Regions from separate parts of the Actinoplanes sp. NPDC049599 genome, predicted to be linked through region 2. Evidence: predicted binding sites of a transcription regulator. Region 2 holds the regulator's gene; the other holds the start of a gene.
What was found. The regulator HrcA, encoded in region 2, represses chaperone genes, less so after heat shock. The targets are predictions, from matches to a motif close to GGTTNGCACNCTCNNNNNGAGNGTGCNAACC.
Positions count from the first base shown of each region.

Region 1: groL (chaperonin GroEL) is a predicted target of HrcA. The motif match lies at 1,454-1,484, and genes of this name have one in related genera.

Region 1 covers NZ_JBITLX010000008.1:3,525-8,070, reverse strand. Annotated here, with positions in the region: gene ACIBQZ_RS16675 (GNAT family N-acetyltransferase) at 1-383, shown strand, start outside; gene ACIBQZ_RS16670 (hypothetical protein) at 322-795, opposite strand; gene ACIBQZ_RS16665 (GNAT family N-acetyltransferase) at 815-1,333, opposite strand; gene groL (chaperonin GroEL) at 1,673-3,298, shown strand; gene ACIBQZ_RS16655 (GNAT family N-acetyltransferase) at 3,362-4,360, opposite strand; gene ACIBQZ_RS16650 (MFS transporter) at 4,372-4,546, opposite strand, start outside.
Region 2 covers NZ_JBITLX010000017.1:134,552-139,097, reverse strand. Annotated here, with positions in the region: gene hemW (radical SAM family heme chaperone HemW) at 1-1,002, shown strand, start outside; gene ACIBQZ_RS27210 (DUF4870 domain-containing protein) at 1,044-1,742, opposite strand; gene hrcA (heat-inducible transcriptional repressor HrcA) at 1,940-2,962, shown strand; gene dnaJ (molecular chaperone DnaJ) at 3,006-4,154, shown strand.

The DNA of each region.
Region 1 (4,546 bases), on a different contig from region 2:
TGGCCTGGGAGGCCGAGCAGGTCGACGCCGCCCGGATCCGCGCGACCGAGGAGATGCTGCGGCTCCGGCAGCGCACCACGTTCCACTCCGGGGCCGTGCACGAGGCGAGCGGGCGGGTCGTCGCCTGGACCGTCATCACGGGCCGGGACGACGTCGGCCGGCACGGGTGGCAGGGCATCACCATCGTCGACCCCGGTCACCGCGGCCGCGGCCTGGGCCTGACGATCAAAAGCCAGAACCTCCGGTACGCCGTGAGCAACCGTCCCGCCCTGCGCGCGATCGACACCCACAACGCCGCGGCCAACGCCCACATGCTGCGGATCAATCGGCTGATGGGCTTCCGGAAGGTGGACGAGGTGACTCAGTGGCAGCTGACCGTCTGAGCCGTTGCAGCCCCGGGCGCAGCGGTGCCGCCCGGTAACCGCCGCGCTCCAGCCCCGCGTGCCGCTCGAAGGCGTTGCGGGCGCCGTACGTGCCGGTCGCCGCCCACGAGTAGCCGCAGAACACCCAGTACGTCGGCCAGAACAGCGGGCCCAGCACCGCATACTGCCCGGCGTGCCGGCTCTCGTGGGCCAGCAGGCCGGACCGGCGCTCGTCCAGCAGCCACTCCGCGGTGCGCCGGGTGATGATCACCGACCCGATGGTGAAGCAGGTCGCGGGCGGCACCTTGCGGCGGTAGCCCTCGGCGACCAGGATGCCGCCCGGCCCGCGCCGGATCTTGGCGCCGGTCAGCACGGCGATGCCGAGGCCGACCAGGGTGGTGCCGTTGACGGCGGTCAGCAGCGTGCGGGCCACGGGCCACGCGGTGCCCATCTCAGGCCCGCCGGCGCATCTGGAGCTCGAGCAGGCCGGGGACGACCGGGTGGGGCACGCGCACCCCGGTGTCCTCGAAGCCCAGCCGCTCGTACGCCCGGACCGCGCGGTCGTTGCCGACCACGACCTCCAGCATCAGCTCGCCGCGGCCCATCGCCACCGACCACTCGGCCACCGCCTCGACGAGCCCGTGGAGCACGCCGCTGCCGCGGTGGGCCGGTGTGATGTACACCGCGAAGACGACCGTCGCGCCCCGCTCCTCGGGCAGCACCGTGCCGCCCGCGTGGCCGATCAGCCGCCCGCCGGGATCGGCCACGAACTGGGCCAGCTGGCCGCCTGTCGACGCCTGCACGATCCGCCGCCGGTAGTCCGCGTGCGGCCGCGCCGCCGCCTGGGCCAGCGTCTCCAGGAACGCGAGCGGGCTGTCGGCCAGCATCTCCAGCCGCAGCGCCCGCATCCGGCCGGCGTCCGCAGGAGTGACCCGGTGCACGGTCAGGGGCGGCGCGACGGTGGTCGTCATGCTGCCCTGCCTACCCGGTCGCCCAGGTGGGAGCAAGCGCGACGCGGAAATGCGACCCGGCGGGCGGTTCCGCGGCGGTCCGTTCTGCTTGCACTCGCCCCAGCAGAGTGCTAAACAAGTGATTGGCACTCGCGCCACGTGAGTGCCAGCAGGTCGGGACGGTGGGGTCACGGCTGCGGCACCGCCATCGGTGCCGGGGCACGGGACCGGTCGTCGCGGGCTATCCGGCTCGGCCTGAGGACGTCACTTCGCCAGGTGGTGACGTCCGCATGGTTCTCAACGTGCGGAAAGCGGGCCGGACCGGCCCGGCGCCGCGAATGTCCAGGAGGACAAAGCCGTATGGCCAAGATCATCGCATTTGACGAGGAAGCTCGTCGCGGCCTCGAGAGTGGTATGAACCAGCTCGCCGACGCCGTCAAGGTGACGCTCGGCCCCAAGGGCCGCAACGTCGTGCTCGAGAAGAAGTGGGGCGCTCCCACCATCACCAACGATGGTGTGTCGATCGCCAAGGAGATCGAGCTCGAGGGCACCTTCGAGAAGATCGGCGCCGAGCTGGTCAAGGAGGTCGCCAAGAAGACCGACGACGTAGCCGGCGACGGCACGACGACGGCGACCGTCCTGGCCCAGGCCCTGGTCCGCGAGGGCCTGCGCAACGTCGCGGCCGGCGCCAACCCGATGGCCCTCAAGCGGGGCATCGAGGCTGCCGTCGCGGCTGTCTCCGACGAGCTGAGCAAGCTCGCCAAGGACGTGGAGACCAAGGAGCAGATCGCCTCCACCGCCTCCATCTCCGCCGGTGACTCCACGGTCGGCGAGATCATCGCCGAGGCGATGGACAAGGTCGGCAAGGAAGGCGTCATCACCGTCGAGGAGAGCAACACCTTCGGGCTCGAGCTGGAGCTCACCGAGGGCATGCGCTTCGACAAGGGCTACATCTCGGCGTACTTCATGACCGACGCCGAGCGCATGGAGGCCGTCTTCGACGACCCCTACATCCTCATCGCGAACAGCAAGATCTCCGCGGTGAAGGACCTGCTCCCCGTCCTCGAGAAGGTCATGCAGGGCGGCAAGCCGCTCGTCATCATCGCCGAGGACGTCGAGGGCGAGGCCCTGGCCACCCTGGTCGTCAACAAGGTCCGTGGCACCTTCAAGTCCGTCGCCGTCAAGGCGCCGGGCTTCGGTGACCGCCGCAAGGCCATGCTGGACGACATCGCCATCCTCACCGGTGGCACGGTCATCAGCGAAGAGGTCGGCCTCAAGCTCGACGCCGCCGACCTGAGCCTGCTCGGCTCGGCCCGCAAGATCGTCATCACCAAGGACGAGACGACCATCGTCGACGGTGCCGGCAACGCCGAGCAGATCCAGGGCCGGGTCAACCAGATCCGCGCCGAGATCGAGAAGTCGGACTCCGACTACGACCGCGAGAAGCTGCAGGAGCGCCTGGCCAAGCTGGCCGGCGGCGTTGCGGTCATCAAGGTCGGCGCGGCCACCGAGGTCGAGCTCAAGGAGCGCAAGCACCGCATCGAGGACGCCGTTCGCAACGCGAAGGCGGCCGTCGAAGAGGGCATCGTCCCCGGTGGTGGCGTGGCGCTGGTGCAGGCCGGCAAGAGCGCGTTCGACAAGCTCGACCTGGTCGGCGACGAGGCGACCGGTGCGAACATCGTGAAGGTCGCGCTGGACGCCCCGCTGCGCCAGATCGCCGTCAACGCCGGCCTCGAGGGCGGCGTCGTGGTGGAGAAGGTGCGCAACCTCGAGTCCGGTTGGGGCCTCAACGCCGCCAACGGCGAGTACGTGGACCTGCTGGCCGCGGGCATCATCGACCCGGCCAAGGTCACCCGTTCGGCGCTGCAGAACGCCGCGTCGATCGCCGCCCTGTTCCTCACGACCGAGGCGGTCGTGGCGGACAAGCCCGAGAAGAACCCGGCCCCGGCCGGTGGCCCGGGTGGTGGCGGAGACATGGACTTCTAAGTCCAGCTCCTGATCGCAGAAAGGCGGGTCGCCTCCGGGCGGCCCGCCTTTTGCTGTGCGTCCTCAGAGCTGCTTGCGATACAGCAGGAAGACCCGTTCGACCCGGGCGTTGACGGCCCTGGCGTAGAACGGCAGCGGTCCGACCCAGCCGATCTGCACCCGGTCGTGACCGGCGGCATGCTGGTCGGCCAGGCAGCGGCGGAGCAGCAGGGCGCCGATGCCCAGCCCGCGGGCGGCCGGCGCGGTGCCCATCGGGCCGAACCAGGACGGGCGGGAGGACCCGTACGCGGCGAAGCCCAGCAGCGCGCCGTCCTTGGCCAGCGCCAGGTGACAGCCCGCCTGGTCCCGGCCCACCGAGTGGGTGATCTCCCCGCCCCAGCCCTCACCGAAGTTCGCCAGCGAGAACCGGACCAGCGCCGGCACGTCCTCGGCGTGCGCCCGGCGCACCGTGACGCCCTCCCCGGCCAGCCGCTCCTCGTCCTCGGCCGTGCCGCCGGGCAGCTCCCGGGTCACGTCCACGGTCATGTTCCAGGCCGGCTGGTCCTGCTCGAAGCCGAACGCCATGGCCGCGCAGATCGCCGGGGTGTATCGCACGTCGATGCCGGGCCAGCCGTAGTACGGCGCGTTGCCGGCGATGACGACGTCGCCCGCGCCGAGCCCGGCCAGGGCGCCCTCGATCCGGGCCACAAGCGCCCGCGCCACGCCCCGGCGCCGCTCCCGCGGGTCGACGGCGACCAGGTCGACGTGCCCGATCGACCGGTCCCGGTGCGACACCGAGCCCAGCACCACGCCGATCACCTGCCCGCCGGTCACCGACACCGGCACCCCGGAGAGCGCGGCACCGGCAGCGGCGGCGCCACCCGCGGAGCGCAGCGCGATGAACCCCGTGACCCTGCGCGGAGCGGCCGACCAGCCGTCGGTGCCGGTCGTCTCGCGCAGCCGCAGCACGATCTCGGCGGCCTCGGCGGCGTCCTCGGGCAGGTCCAGGGCGGCCCGGCAGAGGCTCACCACGGCGGGCACGTCGTCGTCGGTCAGTTCGGAGATCCAGAACTCGCTGTCCACAACCGCCGAACCTACCCAACGACCGCCGCCCGCTCCGGCGTGGTGGGCTCGAGCAGGTCGCGCCGGCCGCGTACCGGGGAGAAGAGCAGCGCCAGCGGCGCGAGCACGGCGGCCGCCGCGACGACCAGCAGGGTGGTCCGGGCGCCGAGCGGCCCGGCGAGGGCGCCCGCCACCAGCCCGCCGACC
Region 2 (4,546 bases):
GCCGAGCTGAAGCTGGCTGCCTCGGTCACCGGCGCGCCGGTCGACACGGTCTTCGTCGGCGGCGGCACCCCGACCCTGCTGGACCCCGCCGACCTGGGCCGGATCCTCGAGGGCATCAACCAGACCTGGGGCCTGGCGGCCGGCGCGGAGATCACCACCGAGGCCAACCCGGAGTCGGTCACCCCGGCCTCGCTGCGCGCGCTGCGGCAGGCCGGCTTCACCCGGATCTCGCTGGGCATGCAGTCCGCCGCCCCGGCCGTGCTGCGGATCCTGGACCGCCGGCACACCGCGGGCCGGGCGCCGCAGGCCGCGATCGAGGCGCGGGAGGCCGGCTTCGCACACGTCAACCTGGATCTGATCTACGGGACGCCGGGGGAGACCGCCGAGGACTTCGACGCGTCGCTGCGGGCCGTGGTGGCGGCCGGGGTGGACCACGTCAGCGCGTACTCGCTCATCGTCGAGGACGGCACCCGGATGGCCGCGCGGATGCGGCGGGGCGAGCTGCCGTACCCGGAGGACGACGTGGCGGCCGACCGCTACCTGGCCGCCGAGCAGACCCTCGGCGGTGCGGGTTTCTCCTGGTACGAGGTGTCGAACTGGGCGACGACGCCGGACGCCCGCTGCCGGCACAACCTGCTGTATTGGACCGGCGGCGACTGGTGGGGCCTCGGGCCGGGCGCGCACAGCCACGTCGGCGGGGTGCGCTGGTGGAACGTCAAGCACCCCACCGCGTACGCGAAAAGGGTGGCCGACGGCGTGTCCCCGGGACTGGGCCGGGAGCTGCTCACCGACACCGACCGGCACGTCGAGGACGTGATGCTGCGCGTACGCCTGCGCGACGGCCTGCCGCTGCACACGCTCGACGCGCCCGGCCTGACCGGCGCCGCCCGGGCGCTGGCCGACGGCCTGCTGGACCCGGCCGCGTACGAGGCCGGCCGGGTGGTCCTCACCCTGCGCGGCCGGTTGCTGGCCGACGCGGTGATCCGCGACCTGCTGCCGTGACGCCGGTGGCGCCGGGCCGGAGCCCGGCGCCACCGGGAGCGCTACTTGATGAGCGAGACCGTCATCGGGTAGTTGTACGGCTCGTTGTTGTTCGCCTTGACCCCGGCGATGATGCCGATGATCGTGGCGATCGCCCAGGCGGCGATGCCGACGAAGAAGCCGATGATGATGCAGGTGAGCACCCAGCCGACGATCGCGATGATCGACCAGAGGATCTGGAAGTTCAGCGCCTTGACCGCCTCGGCCCGCACCACCGGGGACTGGTTGCCCTTGGCCAGCAGCGCCACCAGCGGCGCGATCCAGCCGGAGCAGCCGCCACCGAGGAACGCGCCGGCCGCGCCACCGAAGTGGGCCACCAGGATCCAGGTCTTGTCGTCGTTGCCGGGGGCGTAGCCGCCGGGCGGGTAACCGCCGGGCTGCTGGCCGTAGGCGCCGGGAGGACCGTAGGGGGTGCCACCGGGCGGCGGGCCGTAACCGCCGGCGCCCGAGGACGGCGGCGGGCCGTAGCCGCCGGGCGCACCCGAGGTCGGCGGCGGGCCGTAGCCACCGGGCGGAGCCGAGGTGGGCGGCGGCGAGCCGTAGGCGGGGGGAGGGCTGCCGTAGGTCGGCGGCTGCGGGGAGCCGTAGGCCGGCGGCGGCGGGGCGGATCCGGAGGTCGGATCGTTACCCGAATATGGGTTGAGCGGCGCGGTGGGGTCCGAGGGGTTCCCCTCACCGGGCGGACGCGGCGGTTCAGTCATGCGCACACGGTAGGACCGCGCGTCGAACGTGGCGAGGGCAACACCCGGGTGAGGTCGGAGAATAGACACTCGGCTAAGTGCCGGAGGCCCTGTCGGCTGATCATCGCGCGGCGGGCGCGGGCGACGTAGACTGGCACTCGACTTTGCGGAGTGCCAGGAAGTATGCGGAGTTGCCAGGAGCCGGGAGGAGGGTCGACATGAGTCTTGACGACCGCAAGCTGGAAGTGCTCCGCGCCATCGTCGAGGACTATGTGGCGACCCAGGAGCCGGTGGGCAGCAAGGCCCTGGTCGAGCGGCACCAGCTCGGGGTCTCCCCGGCCACCGTGCGCAACGACATGGCGGTGCTGGAGGAGGAAGGCTACATCCGCCAGCCGCACACCAGCGCCGGCCGGGTGCCCACCGACGCCGGCTACCGGCTCTTCGTCGACCGGCTCTCCCGGGTCAAGGCGCTGAGCCCGGCCGAGCGCCGCGCCATCGAGCGCTTCCTGGCCGGCGCGGTCGACCTGGACGACGTGGTGCACCGCACGGTGCGGCTGCTCGCCCAGCTCACCCGCCAGGTGGCCGTCGTGCAGTATCCCAGCCTCGCCCGCTCCTCGGTGCGCCATCTCGAGCTGGTGCCGATCTCCACCACCCGCCTGATGCTGGTGATGATCGCCGACACCGGCCGGGTCGAGCAGCGCCTGGTGGAGCTGCCCGGGCCGACCGCGACCGACGACGTGCTCGACATGCGCCGCAAGATCAACACCAAGCTCACCGGCGAGAAGCTGGCCGACACCCCGCCGCTGGTGCAGACCCTGGTCGACGAGTGCGCCCCGGAGAAACGCATCACGATGGCGTGCATCGCCTCGGTGCTGCTCGAGACACTGGTCGAGCGCAGTGAGGAACGCCTCGCCCTGGCGGGCACGGCAAACCTCACCCGCGGCGGCGTGCTGGACTTCCAGGGTTCGCTGCGCCCGGTCCTGGAAGCGCTGGAGGAGGAGGTCATCCTGCTCAAGCTCATCGGCGAGGTGGAGCCGAGCACCACCCGGGTCCGGATCGGCGACGAGAACGAAATCGACAACCTGCGGGCGGCGTCCGTGGTCAGTTCGGGTTACGGACCAGGCACGACGATCGTTGGTGGGCTCGGCGTGCTCGGGCCGACCCGGATGGATTACCCCGGCACCATCGCGACGGTGCGTGCCGTGGCACGCTACGTTGGCGATTTGCTGGCACAAAACTGACGGAACCGCTCAGCGCTGGGCAGACATGAGGACTCGAAACCCTGTGGCCAAGGACTATTACGGAATTCTCGGCATCAGCCGGGAAGCCACCGACGACGAGATCAAGCGCGCTTACCGCAAGCTGGCCCGTCAATACCACCCGGACGTCAACCCCGACCCCGAGGCGCACGAGAAGTTCAAGGACATCAACGCCGCGTACGAGGTGCTCTCGGACGACCAGAAGCGGCAGATCGTCGACCTCGGCGGCGACCCGCTGGCCCCGGGCGGCGGCGGTGGCCCGGGCGGTCCGGGCGGCCCCGGCGGCGCCGGCCCGTTCGTCGGTTTCCAGGACATCATGGACGCGTTCTTCGGCACGGCGGCGGGCGGCGGCTCCCGCGGCCCGCGCCCCCGCACCCGTCCCGGCGCCGACGCGATCCTGCGCCTCGAACTCGACCTGGTGGAAACGGCGTTCGGCGTGGAAGCCCCGATCACGGTCGACACGGCGGTGCTCTGCACCCAGTGCTCCGGCGCGGGCACGGCGCCCGGCACCCACCTGGCCACCTGCGAAACCTGCGGCGGCCGCGGCGAGGTCCAGTCGGTCCAGCGCACCTTCCTCGGCCAGGTCGTCTCGTCCCGCCCGTGCCAGGTCTGCCAGGGCCACGGCACGGTCATCCCGCAACCCTGCCCGACCTGCGCCGGCGACGGCCGGATCCGCACCCGCCGCTCGCTGACCGTGAAGATCCCGGCCGGCGTCGAGGACGGCATGCGCATCCGCCTGGCCCAGCAGGGCGAAGTGGGCCCGGGCGGCGGCACAGCCGGCGACCTCTACGTGGAAATCCACGAACGCCCCCACGACGTCTACTCCCGCAAGGGCGACGACCTGCACTGCCGGGTCACCCTGCCGATGACGGCGGCAGCGCTGGGCACCAGGCTGACCATCAAGACGCTGGACAGCGAGGAGAACATCGAGGTCAAACCGGGCACCCAGCCGGCCTCGACGCTGCGCATCCGCGGCAAGGGCGTGCCCCACCTGCGCGGCCAGGGCCGCGGCGAGCTCTTCGTCCACCTGGACGTGAAGACGCCGACCAAGCTGACGCCGGATCAGGAACGGATGCTGCGCGACTTCGCCAAGACACGGGGCGAGGACATCGCGGAGCTGAGCAAGCAGGGCGGGTTCTTCTCGCGGATGCGGGATGCGTTCAACGGGCATTAAAACCTGGATGTCGTGCCTGGTTGCATGGTGCTGACCGTCGCTCCCGCCGATTGCCGGCTGGTTGCATGTTCTATCTGCTGCCTGGTGGTTGCATGGTGGGCTTGGGGGCATCTCTGTCAGGCTTGGTCCCTGCGTGGGTCATCCCCGCCCCCAAGCCCGTTGTGGGCCGGCTTGGTGCTGCTGGCCGAGGCCGGATTCGGGGATCGGGCATGCGGGATCGTCGCTGCGGCTGCATCGCGGGCTGCGCACCACCGCAGCCGTCGTGCCACGGTTGACGTCGTGCCCACGGTTGACGTCGCGCCACGGCTGACCTTGGGGCACGGCTGACCTTGGGGCACGGCTGACCTTGGGGCACGGCCGGCGTCTTGGTGCGGTTGGCGTTGGTCATGGTT